DNA from 2 places in the Pseudomonas sp. P5_B2 genome. Region 1 is predicted to be linked to the other one. Evidence: predicted binding sites of a transcription regulator. Region 1 holds the regulator's gene; the other holds the start of a gene.
What was found. The regulator FliA, encoded in region 1, starts transcription of late flagellar genes. The targets are predictions, from matches to a motif close to CTAAAGTTTNNNNNNNNNNNGCCGNTAA.
Positions count from the first base shown of each region.

Region 1 (12,665 bases):
CTGGTCCCGTAGCGCATTGCCCTGAGCCTGTTGTGCGGCGATCAATCGTTGACCGCGTATGTACGCCAGAAACATCGCTAGCGTGCCTGCCCAGAAGAGGAACAGGACAATGACCGCAACCTCAAGAATCAATCAGATGTTCTCCAGATCCGACCATTCTTCTTCGCTCATCATCTTGTCCAGCTCGACCAGGATCAGCAATTCGTTGTTCTTGTTGCACACGCCTTGAATGAACTTCGCGGATTCATCGTTACCGACGTTCGGTGCGGTTTCGATTTCCGACTGACGCAGGTAAACCACTTCGGCAACGCTATCGACCATGATCCCGACCACTTGCTTGTCGGCTTCAATGATGACGATACGGGTGTTGTCGCTGATCTCGGCGTTCATCAGGCCGAAACGCTGGCGGGTATCGATCACGGTGACCACATTACCGCGCAGGTTGATGATGCCCAGCACGTAGCTCGGAGCACCCGGGACCGGGGCGATTTCGGTGTAGCGCAGGACTTCCTGAACGCGCATCACGTTGATGCCGTATGTTTCGTTGTCCAGTTTGAAGGTTACCCATTGCAGGATCGGATCTTCGGAACCCTTTGCAGCCGTCGCCTTATCATTCATACCCTGACCCCTCAAAAAAACCGCCCTGGCGGTGTCTGTTCTGTGCGTCGGCAGTCAATGCCGCTGCGTGTTTTCATGTTGGTTTGTGAGCTGGTTTTTTAATACTGCCCAGGTGCTTTGCGCCGCCACTGGCGATCAGCTCGGCCAGTGCGCAAACGTCGAGCAATGCACACATATGTTCAATCACGGTGCCCGCCAGCCATGGCCGTTGACCACGGTGGCTGCGCCATTTGATTTCGTTGGGGTCCAGGCGCAACGAGCGGCTGACCTGATGCACCGCCAGCCCCCACTCATAACCCTGAACCGAAATGACGTATTGCAGGCCCTGACGGAAGTCATCGCGGTAGCGGTCGGGCATGACCCAACGCGCGGTATCCAGTACTTTCAGGTTGCCGGCCTGGCTTGGCAGAATCCCGAGGAACCATTGCGGCTGACCGAACAGCGGTGTCAGCTCGTGACCGGCCAAAGAATAAATCGAACCCAGGCACACCAATGGCACCGCCAGTGTCAGGCCGGCGACGTCGAACAACAGGCATTCGAAGGGCTCGGCGGCCCACGATGGACGACCGTCGGTGTCCACCGGAGGCGGTGTGTTGCTCGGTGGCAAATGAACGTTGACGACTGGTAGCACCAACGTTTTCAACAATGGCGCGACGGTAGAAACCGGCGTGAGGACAGGTGCCGACACGTCCATGACAGGCGCTGGCGCTTTGGCCTCGGACGCAATCACTGGGGCAATCACAGGGGCTGCAACCACCACGGGACGCGCATCGCGAGCCCGCTCTTCGAGCACCGCCGCCTGAAACTCGTCGAGGATACTTCCAGGCTCGCCCACTTCGACTAGCGCCTCGATGAGCGGCGCCAGTTCCTCGGTCGCGTCCTGCAGCAAGCTGTCCAGGTAAGTCTGGAGCGCCAATTGCGGGCGAGAGGTGATTTTCACCGGGCGATTCATTTCAGCACCCCGCAAGAAAGGTTCATCTCAAGCCACCTGCGCAACAGATTGATGCGCCAGCAACTGCTTGAGCAGTGCACGATAAGCGAGAACACCGCGGCTCTTGCCGTCGAATTGCGAAGGGGTAAGCCCTGCCCTGCTCGCATCCCGCAAGCGAGTGTCGACCGGGATGTAGCCTTGCCAGATTTCTTCCGGGTACTTGTCGCGCAGCACCCGCAAGGTTCCGAGGGAAGCCTGGGTGCGGCGGTCGAACAAGGTCGGAATGATGATGAACGGCAGCGCTTGCTTGCGTGAGCGGTTGATCATCGCCAAGGTGTTGACCATGCGTTCCAGGCCTTTGACGGCCAAATGCTCGGTCTGTACCGGGATCACCAACTGCTGGCTCGCCGCCAAGGCATTGACCATCAGTACGCCGAGCAATGGCGGGCTGTCGATCACGGCGTAATCGAAGTCCTGCCACAACTGGGCCAGGCTCTTGGCGATGACGAGGCCCAAACCACTCTGCCCCGGCGACTGACGCTCAAGCGTTGCCAACGCGGTGCTGGAGGGCAATAGCGAAATGCTTTCGTGGCTGGTGGGCAACAACAACTGCCCGGGCAAACCTTGCGGCACGCTGCCCTTGTGCAGGAACAAGTCGTAGCTGCTGTGTTCCAGGCTGTCAGGGTCGTAACCAAAGTAGCTGGTCATGGAGCCATGCGGATCGAGATCGACCACGACCACGCGTTTGCCCGCCTCGGCCAGCAGACCGGCTAAAGCGATAGAGGAAGTGGTTTTACCAACACCACCCTTTTGATTGGCAACTGCCCAGACTCTCATTCGAAGGTTCCGCCCGGTCGACAGGGTCGACCGAGAAATAGCTCAACGTGTTAATGCGGGTGACGGAGAATTGACGGCGCTCTCTCGTCCCGGCGACTTGACCGGGGTTGGTGCAGTTTGTGTGCCAGCCCGCTTCAACGCGGCATCCGGTTGCGCATGAGCGGTACCCGTACCGGTCAGGCTGCGGCGTACATCAAGATTGCGCGAAATCACCAGCACTACACGACGGTTGCGCGCGCGGCCTTCTGCCGTCGCGTTGTTGGCCACCGGCTGGAATTCGCCGTAACCCACGGAGGCCAGACGCCCAGGATTGACGCCCTGCATCGCCAGCATGCGCACGATGCTCGCCGAACGGGCCGAAGAAAGCTCCCAGTTGGTCGGGTACTGCGCGGTGCGGATCGGCCGATCATCGGTAAAGCCTTCGACGTGAATCGGGTTGTCGAACGGCTTCAGAATCCCGGCCACCTTGTCGATGATGTTGAACGCAATATCGCTGGGCATGGCATCGCCGCTGCCGAACAACAGGCTGGAATTGAGCTCGATCTCGACCCACAACTCGTTGCCACGCACGGTCATCTGGTTTGAGCTGATCAGGTCGCCGAACGCAGCGCTAATGTCATCAGCGATACTTTTCAGCGGGTCGCTGGCACCGGCGACGCCAGCATCGACCTGCTCACTGTCTTTTACCAAGGGCTTGGCCGGCGTCACGGTCATTGGCCGCTCTTCGCCAACCGGGATCGGCTTGAGGGAGCGATCAGCGTCGGTGAAGACCCCGATCAACGCTTGCGAGATGACTTTGTACTTGCCTTCGTTGATCGACGAGATCGAGTACATGACGACGAAAAACGCGAACAGCAACGTGATGAAGTCAGCATAGGAAACGAGCCAGCGCTCATGGTTTACATGTTCTTCAGGTCGCCTGCGACGAGCCATAGTTCATTTCCCCCCTCAATCCATGAAGCCCTGAAGCTTCAACTCAATGGAGCGAGGGTTTTCACCTTCGGCGATCGACAGGATCCCTTCCAGCAACATTTCGCGGTACCGCGACTGGCGCAAGGCGACGGACTTGAGCTTGGCGGCAATCGGCAACAGCACCAGGTTGGCACTGGCCACGCCATAAATGGTGGCGACGAAGGCCACGGCAATACCGCTGCCCAGTTGGGTCGGATCGGCGAGGTTGCCCATGACATGAATCAGACCCATCACCGCACCGATAATGCCGATGGTCGGCGCGTAGCCGCCCATGCTTTCGAAGACTTTGGCGGCTTCGATGTCGCGGCTTTCCTGGGTGTAGAAATCCACTTCCAGAATGCTGCGAATCGCTTCCGGTTCGGCACCGTCAACCAGCAGTTGCAGGCCTTTGCGCGAGTAGCTGTCGGGTTCGGTATCGGCCACCCCTTCCAGGCCGAGCAAACCTTCCTTGCGGGCGGTCAGGCTCCAGCTCACCACGCGATCAATGCCACCGGCCAGGTCAACGCGTGGCGGAAACAGAATCCAGTGGAGAATTTGCATGGCACGTTTGAAAGCGCTCATCGGCGATTGCAGCAAGGCTGCGCCGATGGTCCCGCCGAGGACGATCAGCGCTGCCGGACCGTTGGCCAGCGCACCGAGGTGGCCGCCTTCAAGGTAGTTGCCGCCAATGATGGCGACGAACGCCATGATGATGCCGATCAGGCTTAAAACATCCATCAGATACACGCCTCGACCAAGTGCTTGCCAATATCTTCCAGCCCGTAGATCGCATCTGCGAGGTCGGCTTTGACAATGGCCATTGGCATGCCATAGATCACGCAACTGGCTTCATCCTGTGCCCAGATCGCGCTGCCGCTCTGCTTGAGCAGGCGAGCACCTTCGCGGCCGTCGGCGCCCATCCCGGTCAGTACGACCGCCAGAACTTTGTCGCCGTAGGACTTGGCAGCCGAACCGAAAGTGATATCCACGCTCGGTCTGTAATTGAGACGCTCGTCGCCCGGCAGGATTTTCACCGCGCCACGGCCGTCGATCATCATTTGCTTGCCACCCGGGGCCAGCAGCGCCAGGCCAGGACGCAGGATGTCGCCATCCTCGGCTTCCTTGACGCTGATACGGCAGAGCTTGTCCAGGCGTTCGGCAAAGGCTTTAGTGAACGCCGCCGGCATGTGCTGGATCAACACCAGCGGTGCCGGGAAGTTGGCCGGCAACTGGGTCAAGACGCGTTGCAGCGCAACCGGACCGCCAGTGGACGTGCCGATGGCCACCAGCTTGTAGGCTTTGCGTTTCGGGGCGGGCGACGATGGTCCGGACGACACCGGCGCATGCGTGCGCGTCGGTATCGGTGCCGGCGCTGGACGCGACGGTGCGCTACTGCCGTAACTGCTGATGTTTGAAGGCACTGGCGAAGGTGCCGGGGCTAGCGCTGGCGCGGCGAAAGGGGCCGGTGCGCTGTAGGTGTTGGCACGACGGTTACTGCGCGAAATGCTCAGAATCTTCTCGCACAGCAGTTGCTTGACCTTCTCCGGGTTACGGGAGATGTCTTCGAAATTCTTCGGCAGGAAATCGACGGCGCCGGCGTCCAGTGCATCGAGGGTGACCCGGGCGCCTTCGTGGGTCAGCGACGAGAACATCAACACCGGCGTCGGGCAGCGCTGCATGATGTGTCGAACAGCCGTGATGCCGTCCATCATGGGCATCTCGTAGTCCATGGTGATCACGTCCGGCTTGAGGGCCAGGGCCTGATCGATCGCCTCTTTTCCGTTGGTCGCCGTACCGACGACCTGGATATTCGAATCCGCTGAAAGAATTTCCGAGACGCGGCGGCGGAAAAACCCCGAATCGTCCACCACCAGGACTTTGACAGCCATAAACTCTCCATTAGACGGAGCGAGGCTCAGTCGCCCCGCTCCACCAGAATCAAATACGCCGCGTGGCGTAACGCTTGAGCATGCTCGGAACATCGAGAATCAGCGCAATACGGCCGTCACCAGTGATGGTGGCGCCCGACATGCCCGGGGTTCCCTGAAGCATTTTGCCCAATGGCTTGATGACCACTTCTTCCTGGCCCACCAACTGATCGACGACAAAGCCGACCCGCTGCGTGCCCACCGAAAGGATCACCACATGACCTTCGCGCTGCTCTTCGTGAGCGGCGGAGCGGACCAGCCAGCGCTTGAGATAAAACAGTGGCAGCGCCTTATCGCGCACGATCACCACTTCCTGGCCGTCCACCACGTTGGTGGTCGACAGGTCGAGGTGGAAGATCTCGTTGACGTTCACCAGCGGGAACGCAAACGCCTGGTTGCCGAGCATGACCATCAGCGTCGGCATGATCGCCAGGGTCAACGGGACCTTGATGACGATCTTCGAGCCCTGGCCCTTGGCCGAGTAGATGTTGATTGAACCATTGAGCTGGGAAATCTTGGTTTTCACCACGTCCATGCCCACGCCACGACCCGACACGTCGGAAATTTCGGTTTTGGTCGAAAACCCTGGCGCGAAAATCAGGTTGTAGCACTCGGTGTCGCTCAAGCGATCCGCTGCGTCCTTGTCCATCACACCGCGTTTTACCGCGATCGAACGCAGGACGTGCGGGTCCATGCCTTTGCCGTCATCGGAGATCGACAGCAGGATATGGTCGCCTTCCTGTTCCGCCGCGAGAACCACCCTGCCGCCACGGGACTTGCCCGAGGCTTCGCGTTCTTCCGGCGATTCGATGCCGTGGTCGACCGCGTTGCGCACCAAGTGGACCAGCGGGTCAGCCAGAGCCTCGACTAGGTTCTTGTCGAGGTCGGTTTCTTCGCCGACCAGTTCCAGGTTGATTTCTTTCTTGAGCTGGCGAGCCAGGTCACGGACCAAACGCGGGAAGCGCCCGAACACCTTCTTGATCGGTTGCATCCGGGTCTTCATGACAGCGGTTTGCAGGTCAGCCGTCACCACATCAAGGTTCGACACAGCCTTGGACATGGCCTCATCAGCGCTGTTGGCACCCAGGCGAACCAAACGGTTACGCACCAGCACCAACTCGCCCACCATGTTCATGATTTCATCGAGACGCGCGGTATCGACCCGAACGGTGGTCTCGGCTTCGCTGGCCGGCTTTTCCGGTGGCGGCGCGGCCGTAGCTCGGGCCGGGGCAGCGGCGGCGACCGGTTTGGGCGTTTGCGCTTTTGGCTCTGGCGCCTTGGCAACCGCTGCCGGTGCGACCGCCTTTGCGACTGGCGCCGCGACGGAGGAGATGGCAGAAACTGTCCCGACTTCGCTGAACTTGCCTTTGCCGTGCAATTCGTCGAGCAGCGCTTCGAACTCCTGATCGGAGATCAGATCGCTGCCCGCTGCGGCTGCTGTCGGTGCGGCCGGTGCCGACACGGAAGCAATGGCCGACTCCAGCGCATCCACCGCAAAATTGCCTTTGCCGTGCAGTTGGTCGAGCAGTGCTTCAAATTCGTCGTCGGTAATGTCGCAGCTGTCGCCTGCTTCTTTCGGGGCAACGGGAGCGGCGGGTGCGGCGGGTGCGGCGGGTGCGGCGACCACGGCATCAACAACGAACTGGCCTTTACCGTGCAGCTGATCGAGCAACGACTCGAACTCGGCATCAGTGATTTCATCGCTGGCAGCGGCATTGTTGAGCGGCGTTGGCGCAGTCACCGGCGCTTCGGCCTCAGCCTTGATAGCATTCAGCGAGTCCAGCAGTTGTTCGAACTCGCTGTCGGTGATGTCGTCCGATTCACTGTCAGCGGCAGTTGCCTGTGCCACTTCAGCCACCGGTGCTTGTTCATCAGCCGATTGCGGCTCGGCCAGACGGGCCAGAGCCGCCAGCAATTCAGGTGTCGCAGCGGTGATCGGGCTTTGCTCGCGGACTTCGCTGAACATGTTGTTCACCGCGTCCAGCGCTTCAAGGACCACATCCATCAGTTCCGAATCAACGCGACGCTCACCCTTGCGCAGGATGTCAAACACGTTCTCGGCGATGTGGCAGCACTCCACCAGCTCGTTGAGCTGGAGGAAGCCGGCGCCCCCTTTTACAGTGTGAAAACCGCGAAAAATTGCATTGAGCAAGTCCGCATCATCCGGTCGGCTTTCCAGCTCGACCAGCTGTTCGGACAGCTGCTCTAGAATCTCGCCGGCCTCAACCAGGAAATCCTGAAGGATCTCTTCATCGGCGCCGAAGCTCATTAAGGGGGTGCTCCTAAAGGTCTAACCTAAAATCCAAGACTGGATAGCAAATCGTCCACATCGTCCTGACCGGACACAACGTCTTCTCTTTTATCGGCATGAATCTGCGGACCTTCACCCTGAGAGAGATGTTTTTGCGGATCTTTTTCGGCCAGCATCGATGCACGGTCATGTTCGATACCCGCAAAGCGGTCTACCTGGCTGGCCATGAGTACGAGCTTGAGCAAGTTGCTTTCGACTTCGGTGACCAATTGGGTCACGCGCTTGATCACCTGACCGGTGAGGTCCTGGTAATCCTGAGCCAGCAGGATGTCGTTGAGGTTGCTCGACACCGTCCGGTTGTCTTCGGTGCTGCGAGTCAGGAAACCATCGACCCGGCGGGCCAGTTCACGGAACTCTTGCGCCCCCACTTCGCGACGCATGAACCGGCTCCAGTCCGTGCTCAACGCCAGGGCTTCCTGGCTCAGGCTGTTGACCAGCGGCGTGGCGTTTTCCACCAGATCCATGGTGCGGTTGGCCGCGGCCTCGGTCAGCTGGACCACGTACCCCAGGCGCTCAGTGGCGTCCGTGATCTGGGACACTTCCTCGGCTTGCGGCATGTTCGGGTCAATCTGGAAATTGACGATCGCACTGTGCAGCTCGCGAGTGAGCTTGCCCACTTCATGGTACAGGCCGCGGTCACGGGTCTGATTGAGCTCATGGATCAATTGCACAGCGTCGCCGAACCTGCCTTTTTCAAGGCTCTCGACCAGTTCCACTGCGTGTTTTTTCAGGGTCGATTCGAAATCGCCCAGTGAAGACTCTTTATGCTCCATAGCTCCCCCGTGGCGCAGTGGATCAACCGATGCGGTCGAAAATCTTCTCGATTTTTTCTTTCAACGCCTGGGCCGTGAAGGGTTTGACGACATAGCCATTTACACCAGCCTGGGCCGCTTCGATGATCTGCTCGCGCTTGGCTTCAGCAGTTACCATCAGCACCGGCAGGTTCTTGAGCTTTTCATTGGCGCGCACGTGGCGCAGCAAGTCGATACCGGACATGCCAGGCATGTTCCAGTCCGTTACCAGAAAGTCGATGCTTCCACTGTTGAGAACCGGAATGGCAGTAGTGCCATCATCGGCTTCGACCGTGTTGGTGAACCCAAGGTCACGCAACAGGTTTTTTATGATTCGCCGCATCGTTGAGAAGTCATCAACGATGAGGATTTTCATGTTCTTGTCCAATTCGACCTCCAAGCAGTCTTAAACGCGCCCAGCACCTGGACACGCCATTTCATTCAAACCGGCAATGCATTGGATGACTGTCTGGAGCACAACAGATCGCGACCGGTGCCGTTCAAAACCGCACCAGCCTCGTTCGCAGTGTCCCCACACTGCCTTCAGCGCGCTCGCCACTCCCCCAAACGCCCCCGCAAACGGGCCGCGCACTGGCTATGCAACTGACTGACCCGCGATTCGCTGACCCCCAGGACCTCACCGATTTCCTTGAGGTTCAACTCTTCGTCGTAGTACAGCGCCAACACCAGTCGCTCACGCTCCGGCAAATTGGCAATCGCGTCCGCCAGCGCCGCCTGGAAGCGTTCATCTTCCAGATCGCGTGACGGCTCGAGATGAGCACTCGCGCCATCCTCGTGCAGCCCTTCGTGTTCGCCGTCCTGCAACAGATCGTCGAAACTGAATAAGCGGCTGCCCAGGGTGTCGTTCAAAATCCCGTAATAATCGTCGAGACTCAATTGGAGTTCGGCCGCAACCTCGTGATCTTTAGCGTCACGGCCGGTTTTAGCTTCAATAGAGCGAATTGCGTCGCTGACCATGCGGGTATTTCGGTGGACCGAACGCGGCGCCCAGTCCCCCTTGCGCACTTCATCGAGCATGGCGCCGCGGATTCGTATGCCCGCGTACGTCTCGAAACTGGCGCCTTTGCTGGCGTCGTATTTGGTCGACACTTCAAGCAGGCCGATCATCCCGGCCTGAATCAGGTCTTCAACTTGAACACTGGCCGGCAGACGGGCCAGCAAGTGGTAAGCAATGCGTTTGACCAGTGGCGCGTAACGCTCGATCAGCTCGTACTGCGCGTCACGTGCCGACATCTTGTAGAGGTTGTAGCCACTGGATGTCATAAAACGGGTCCCGCGGTCTGCTGCACGAGGCGCTCGACAAAAAACTCCAGGTGCCCACGCGGGTTGGCAGGCAATGGCCAGGTATCGACTTTCTGCGCGATGGCCTTGAACGCCAGGGCGCACTTGGAGCGCGGAAAGGCTTCATAAACGGCACGTTGCTTCTGCACCGCCTTGCGCACGCTTTCGTCGTAAGGCACCGCACCAACGTACTGCAGGGCGACGTCGAGGAAGCGATCGGTGACCTTGGTCAACTTGGCGAACAGGTTACGGCCTTCTTGCGGGCTCTGGGCCATGTTGGCCAGGACGCGGAAGCGGTTCATGCCGTAATCGCGGTTAAGCAATTTGATCAGCGCGTAGGCGTCGGTGATCGAAGTCGGCTCGTCGCAGACCACCAGCAAAACTTCTTGCGCTGCACGAACGAAACTGACGACCGAGTCACCAATACCCGCAGCCGTGTCGATCACCAGGACGTCGAGGTTGTCGCCGATATCGCTGAAGGCCTGAATCAGGCCGGCGTGTTGAGCCGGGCTCAGGTGAACCATGCTCTGTGTGCCGGACGCCGCCGGAACGATTCGAATACCGCCTGGCCCCTGCAACAGAACGTCGCGCAGCTCACAGCGGCCTTCGATCACGTCGGCCAGGGTCCGTTTGGGTGTCAGTCCCAACAGGACGTCGACATTCGCCAGACCCAGGTCAGCGTCCAACAACAAGACGCGACGGCCGAGCTCGGCCAGGGCCAGTGACAAATTCACTGACACGTTAGTCTTGCCGACGCCACCTTTGCCGCCGGTCACCGCGATCACCTGTACGGGATGCATGCTGCCCATGTTATTTCTTTACCTTGTCTTGCATAGACGGAGGCCACATTACTGGCTGCGCGTTCGCTAAAGGAACAATGCATGGCAGGCCATCGATGTAGGTACAAAAACTGTTCATTACTACCTTAGCCGACCTGTTTGGTCGGGCTGTGGTAAATATCAGCAAACATATCAGCCATGGCTTCTTCGCTGGGCTCTTCCTGCATTTGCACGCTGACGGCGCGGCTGACCAACTGATGACGACGCGGCAGATGCAAATCATCCGGAATCCGCGGGCCGTCAGTCAGGTAAGCCACCGGTAATTCGTGACTGATCGCCAGGCTTAACACCTCGCCCAGACTTGCCGTTTCATCCAGTTTAGTCAGGATGCAGCCAGCGAGCCCGCAACGCTTGTAACTGTGATAAGCAGCCGTTAGAACCTGTTTCTGGCTAGTGGTTGCCAACACCAGATAATTTTTGGATTTGATGCCACGCCCGGCCAGACTTTCGAGTTGCATACGCAGTGCCGGATCGCTGGCCTGAAGGCCCGCTGTATCAATCAATACCACGCGTTTGCGCAGCAACGGTTCCAGTGCCTGAACCAGCGACTGACCCGGATTGAGGTGGATCACCGACACATTGAGAATGCGCCCGAGCGTCCTTAGCTGCTCCTGTGCGCCAATGCGAAAGCTGTCCATGCTCACCAGCGCGATGTTCTGCGCGCCATACTTGAGCACGTAACGGGCGGCGAGCTTGGCCAGGGTGGTGGTCTTGCCCATGCCGGCAGGACCGACCATGGCGATCACACCACCCTCTTCCAGCGGCTCGACTTCCGGTGTGACGATCTTCTGCGCCAGGTGCGCCAGCAACATGCGCCAAGCCTGACGGGGCTCATCAATGTCAGGAATCATAGCCAACAAATCGCGGGACAACGGGCCGGACAGGCCGACGCGTTGCAGGCGACGCCAAAGGTTGGCCTGGGCCGGACGGCTGCCTTGCAGCTGATTCCAGGCCAGCGAACCGAGTTGCACTTCCATCAGTTCGCGCAGGCTGTTGAGCTCAAAACGCATCGAGTCGAATGCACGTGGGTCAACGCCACCGGCGACAGGTGCCGGGGCGGGTGCTGCGGGACGCGGTTCGGCGTAGGTCGGTTCGATCAGCGGCTCGGCGGCGGTGAGTGGCAGGCCGGCGAACAACTGGCGATTGTTGGTCTTGTCACCTTCGGTTTCGCCGTCGCCACGCAGGCTCAACTCGGCCTGGGCAGTCACGATGCGCGACTGAGTCTTGCGCAGCTCTTCCTCGAGTTCCATGTTCGGAACACGTGGGGCCAGCGCCGACAATTTGTAATCCAGCGCAGCCGTCAACTCGACACCACCGGCGATCCGGCGATTGCCAATAATGGCGGCATCAGCGCCCAGTTCTTCACGAACCAGTTTCATGGCCTGACGCATATCGGCGGCAAAAAAACGCTTAACTTGCATACACCACTACCTCAGCCGTTGGGCCCTACAGTCGCAACGATGGTCACTTGCTTGTTGTCAGGAATTTCCTGATAAGCCAACACATGCAACCCCGGGACTGCCAGCCGGCCAAATCGCGACAACATGGCACGAACCGGACCGGCCACCAGCAGAATCACCGGTTGACCTTGCATTTCCTGACGCTGCGCGGCATCGATCAACGAACGTTGCAATTTCTCAGCCATGCTTGGCTCCAGCAGAACGCCCTCTTCCGAGCCTTGTCCGGCCTTCTGCAGACTATTGAGCAATATCTGTTCCAACCTTGGCTCCAGAGTAATCACTGGTAGCTCAGAGTCAGTACCTACAATGCTTTGGACGATTGCGCGGGATACGCCGACGCGCACAGCGGCCACCAGTGCGGCAGTATCTTGACTCTTGGCGGCATTGTTGGCGATTGCCTCGGCGATGCTGCGAATGTCCCGCACAGGCACCTGTTCGGCCAGCAGCGCCTGCAACACCTTGAGCAACTGCGACAGCGAAACCACGCCCGGCACCAACTCCTCAGCCAATTTAGGTGAGCTTTTGGCCAGCAATTGCATGAGTTGCTGGACTTCTTCGTGACCAATCAGCTCGCTGGAGTGTTTGTATAGAATCTGGTTCAAGTGAGTGGCCACGACCGTACTGGCATCGACCACGGTGTAACCGAGGGATTGCGCCTGGGCGCGCTGACTGATTTCGATCCAGACCGCTTCCAACC
Region 1 is NZ_JBFULH010000006.1:1,770-14,434, reverse strand. It holds gene AC1DRJ_RS01740 (DUF2802 domain-containing protein) at 1-132, opposite strand, end outside; gene AC1DRJ_RS01735 (chemotaxis protein CheW) at 133-618, opposite strand; gene AC1DRJ_RS01730 (CheW domain-containing protein) at 692-1,570, opposite strand; gene AC1DRJ_RS01725 (ParA family protein) at 1,598-2,386, opposite strand; gene motD (flagellar motor protein MotD) at 2,429-3,319, opposite strand; gene AC1DRJ_RS01715 (flagellar motor protein) at 3,335-4,075, opposite strand; gene AC1DRJ_RS01710 (protein-glutamate methylesterase/protein-glutamine glutaminase) at 4,075-5,226, opposite strand; gene AC1DRJ_RS01705 (chemotaxis protein CheA) at 5,276-7,534, opposite strand; gene AC1DRJ_RS01700 (protein phosphatase CheZ) at 7,561-8,349, opposite strand; gene AC1DRJ_RS01695 (chemotaxis response regulator CheY) at 8,372-8,743, opposite strand; gene fliA (RNA polymerase sigma factor FliA) at 8,911-9,651, opposite strand; gene fleN (flagellar synthesis regulator FleN) at 9,648-10,478, opposite strand; gene flhF (flagellar biosynthesis protein FlhF) at 10,595-11,929, opposite strand; gene flhA (flagellar biosynthesis protein FlhA) at 11,941-12,665, opposite strand, start outside.

Region 2 (4,985 bases), on a different contig from region 1:
TCAACAGTCTTTAAGGGAGTCTTCGACGATGCGAATTTCTACAGCCCAGTACTTTGAGACAAGTGCGGCCAAGTACCAGAACAACTTCTCCTCGATTGTGAAGACTCAGGAGCAGATCACTTCCGGCGTGCGGATTCAGAGTGCCGGTGATGATCCTGTTGGTGCTGCGCAGTTGCTGATGTTGCAGCAGCAGAAGGACATGTTGGGGCAGTACAGTGCCAATATGGGCAGTATGAAAAATACGCTGGCCAATGAAGAAAGCGTGTTGGATAGCGTTAATACCGCGCTGCAGCGTGCTCGCGAGTTGGCGCTTCAGGCGGGTAATGGTGGTTACAGTGATGCTGATCGAAAATCCATCGCCAGCGAAATCGGCGAGATTGAACAGCAGGTATTAGGGTTGCTGAACAGCAAGGACTCGGCAGGCAACTACTTGTTCGCCGGTTCGAAAACCTCGACGCCCCCCTATGTGCGTAACAATGACGGCACCTACAGCTATCAGGGTGACGATACCCAGTTGAGTCTGCAGGTATCGGACACCTTGTCCATCGCCACCAACGACACTGGTAAAAGTGTCCTTGAATCGGCGGTCAACTCGGGGCGGACTCAGGCGATCCTCGATCCGTCGAAACCCAATGACGGGACTGTCTCGGTATCTGCCGGAATATTGGCTTCGGGAGCGGCTTACACCAAAAACTTTGCCACGGGTGAACCCTACGAGCTGAAGTTCGTAGACAGTACTCACTTCACTCTCGCGGACAAGGATGGTAACGACATCACCGCCGAGGTGTCGGGTAACGGTACTTTCGACTCAAGTAAAGAGGGTGGTTCGACCATCAGTCTGCGGGGGGTGGACTTCGATATCGCCTTGCGACTCAAGGCGCCCGTTGATCCCGTGACCAACCTGGCGATGACCCCTGACGAAGAGGTCAAGGACCATATTTTCTCACTGGGTACCAAGCCTGACAGCTTCAATACCTCACGGACGCCGAGCAATGGATCGACCGCTCAGATCACCGGCTCCGGTGTCACTGACCAGGCCGCTTATGTCAGCGGGTTCCCCAATAGTGGCGTGGTCATCAAATTTACCGACGCCACCAGTTACAAGGTGTATGCCCAGCCGATGGGTTCAGACAGCAAGTCGATTGCTGATGGCTCGTACGCGGGTGGTTCGATCACCGTGGCGGGAGTGACACTTGATTTCACCGGTGCGCCCGGGCCAGACGATCAGTTCGTGGTGGGTGCCAGCAGCCACCAGACGCAAAGTGCTCTGGATACCCTGAGTCAGCTGCGCCAAGTGTTGGAAACTCCGTCCGATGGCAATGATCTGGCACAAATCAAACTAAAAGATGCGGTGAATGCGGCGATCGGCAACCTGTCCAATGCCAGTGAGCGGGTGGACAACGTTCGTGGAGGGATAGGTGCGCGATTGAACGCCATCGACATCCAGAGCGCCGAGAACGTCAGCATGGGCTTGGTGAACACCAGTACGCAGTCCGCAATCGGCGATACCGATGTCGCAACGGCCTCGATCGACCTGGCGTTCCAGCAATCGCTGCTACAAGCCTCGCAATTGGCTTTCGTGAAAATTGCCCAGTTGAGCCTGTTCAACAAGCTCTGATCCCCTGAGTGCCGGTATCTACGATATCGGCACTGTCTGGTTTGTCCGTTACGTCAGATTTTCTCTCCGTCGACTTTTTTGTCTGCCAATGTGCGCTGGATCGCTTGTTTGTGGCTGGACGTTTAATGCAAGCCACTCATAATGCGTGACTTGAGAGTCATAAAGCGCATCTTCACTGTATTGTGTAAAAAAGGATGGGCAGGGGGTCGACCCTTGCCGGGCGTGTTTTCAGGGTTCTGGAGCGTCTGCGCCGTATTTTTTCGCTCGGTGAAATCCAGTATTGTCATACCTCTCGGTCTTGCGAGCGGTGATCTCCAGCTATTGAGTATTGGGAAGCCACAATGATTGGCATAAAAAGCATTGCCAGCTACGTGCCAGCGAGCGGGCTGGATAACTATGTTCAGGGCGCGAAGTTCGAGAAGGATGAAGAGTTCATCCTCGGGAAAATCGGTTCGGCGTTCCTGCCGCGCAAGGATGCGGCCCAGGAAACCTCCGACCTGTGTGTCGAGGCGGTCAATGCGTTGTTCGCCAACAACCCTGAGCTCAAACGCGAATCCATCGATGCGCTGATTGTTGTGACCCAGAACGGCGATGAAGAAGGGCTGCCCCACACGTCGGCCATCGTTCAGGACAAGCTGGGTCTGCCGACGACTGTTGCGGCCTTCGACATTTCCCTGGGCTGTTCCGGTTATGTATACGGCATCTATGCCCTGAAGGGCTTCATGGAAGCAGCCGGGCTGAAAAACGGCCTGTTGGTGACCGCCGACCCTTACTCGAAAATCGTCGACCCCGAAGACCGCAACACCACCATGTTGTTTGGCGACGCTGCCACCGCGACCTGGATGAGCGAAGACGCCGTCTGGAAGCTGGATAAAGCCAAGTTTGGCACCGATGGTTCCGGCGCTCCCCATCTGAAGGTGACGGATGGTGTGTTCTTCATGAACGGCCGGCAGGTATTCAACTTTGCCCTGCTCAAAGTGCCGGCGCATCTGCATCAGTTGCTCGAGGAGTCCGATCTCACATCCCGGGACATCGATGCCTTCTGCATTCACCAGGGCAGTGCGGCCATCGTCGACGCCGTGGCGCGGCGTTTCGAAGACGAGCCGGAGAAGTTCGTCAAGGACATGGTCGAGACCGGCAACACCGTGTCTTCGAGCATTCCGCTGCTGCTGGAAAAGCACATGTTCGACTCAACCTGGAGACGGGTCGCGATCAGTGGTTTCGGCGTAGGTTTGTCTTGGGGTTCGGCGATTATCCATCGCCGCTGATCCGCCAGTTTTAATAACGCCTAAAAAACGCCCATGGCCGAAAGGTCATGGGCGTTTTGCGTTTTGCGGGTGGGGATTCAACGCCTTGAAATCCGAGGGGTGGCACGGTGCTAGTAAAAAAAATCAAAAAAAGCCCTCAAGCAACCTGCGTTCACGACGATAACTATTACGAAGGTTCTCTAGGCCACACCCGGCGGTTGCCAGGGCCGGAAGCCGCAGCACCCAACCCACGAGGAATTCGTCATGTCGTTAACCGTTAATACCAACATTACCTCTCTTTCGGTTCAGAAAAACCTGAACAAGGCTTCCGATGCCCTGGGCACCACAATGGGTCGCCTGTCTTCCGGCCTGAAAATCAACAGCGCCAAAGACGACGCCGCCGGCCTGCAGATCTCCAACCGTCTGACCACTCAGATCAAGGGCTTGAGCGTTGCGGTCAAGAACGCCAACGACGGTATCTCCATCGCGCAAACCGCTGAAGGCGCCATGGCGACCTCCGGTAACATCATGCAGCGTATGCGTGAACTGGCCCTGCAATCGGCCAACGGTTCGAACAGCGATGACGACCGTACCTCCATGCAGCAGGAATTCACCGCGCTGTCCGGCGAACTGACCCGTATCGCCAATACCACCACCTTCGGTGGTCGTAACCTGCTGGATGGCTCCTTCTCCGGCGGTAGCTTCCAAGTGGGCGCGAACTCGAACGAAAGCATTTCGTTTGGCATGAAAGACGTTAGCTCCACTGCTATGAAGGGCAGCTATAACGAAGCTAGCGCTGTTGGCGGCCTAGCTACCCTGCAGGCGAGCGTGACCGGTGCGGCCGGCAAGTTCGGTACCAACAACGCAGGCAGCACTTCTGCAACGGCAGTGGGTGTCGCAGCTGCGGGCGTATTCAACGCGCCAACCATTGGTGCCGCTGCAGGTAACCTGGTTCTCAACGTTGGTACCTCCACTACTACAATCGTTGCAGCGGCAGCTGACAAGCTGTCTGATGTTGTCACCAAGATCAACATTGAAACCGCGAAAACTGGCGTTACCGCCAGCATCGACAGCGCCACTGGTGCGCTGAAGCTGGATGGTACTCAAGCCTTCACCGTTGACGCAGCTACTGATGACCTCTTGAGCGCCAAACTGGGTCTCGCAGAAGCTGGTGGTGCGCAGTTGTCCAAGACCGGTGCAGCGACCGCGAACCTGCGCGATGGCACCCTGTCTACCGCTGGTAACTTGACCCTCGGTTCGACAAACATCGCCCTGACTACGACTGACACCCTGTCTTCCGTCATTGACAAGGTTAACGCTCAGAGCGGTACCACTGGCGTCAGCGCATCGGTTGATAACGCTACCGGTCAGCTGAAACTGAACTCCGCTGCTGGTTTCGCCATCTCTGGTACTGCCGGTACGCTTACCGGTCTGGGGCTGACAGCAGGCACCGTTGCCATCGCTCCTCAGACCACTGGTCTGGCTGCCGCGGCCAAGATCGATATCAACGGCACTATTTTCAACTTCGCCCAAGGCGATGACCTGGACGCTGTTGTCAAAAATATCAACAACAACGGTGCAGGTGCTACTGGCGAAGGTACTGCTCTGACTGGCGTTACTGCCAAGAATGACAACGGTCGTCTGGTGCTGACCTCTGCCGACAGCAAAAACATCAAGCTGGACAATGGCGCCGGTACAACCGGCGCTGGCGCACTGGCTGCACTGGGTCTGAATGCCGGTACAACTAAAGCCGGCCTGCAAGCTGACACTTCGGTGACCCTGAACGGCGTCGAAGTCAAATTCAAGAAAGGCGACGATATGGACAGCATCGCTGCCAGCATCAATGCCGCCAGCACCGGTGTGTCTGCCAGCAAAGTGACTACTAACGGCAGCAGTGGCCTGTCCCTGTTCGCCGATCAAGACATCACCATTGCCGATGGCAGCAGCGGTAGTGGCTTACTTGCATTGGGTCTGAAGGCTGGCACCACTTCTGCTGTGCAGATGGAAAGCACCGTCGCCAACTTGAATATTCTGGATGGCGCTAGCGCTCAACAAGCCATCCAGGTACTGGACGGTGCAATGCAAGATCTCGACTCCCAGCGCTCGCAACTGGGTGCCGT
Region 2 is NZ_JBFULH010000009.1:23,134-28,118, reverse strand. It holds gene flgK (flagellar hook-associated protein FlgK) at 1-14, shown strand, start outside; gene AC1DRJ_RS02405 (flagellar hook-associated protein 3) at 29-1,618, shown strand; gene AC1DRJ_RS02400 (ketoacyl-ACP synthase III) at 1,960-2,886, shown strand; gene AC1DRJ_RS02395 (flagellin N-terminal helical domain-containing protein) at 3,130-4,985, shown strand, end outside.
Region 2: AC1DRJ_RS02395 (flagellin N-terminal helical domain-containing protein) is a predicted target of FliA. The motif match lies at 3,022-3,049, and genes of this name have one in related genera.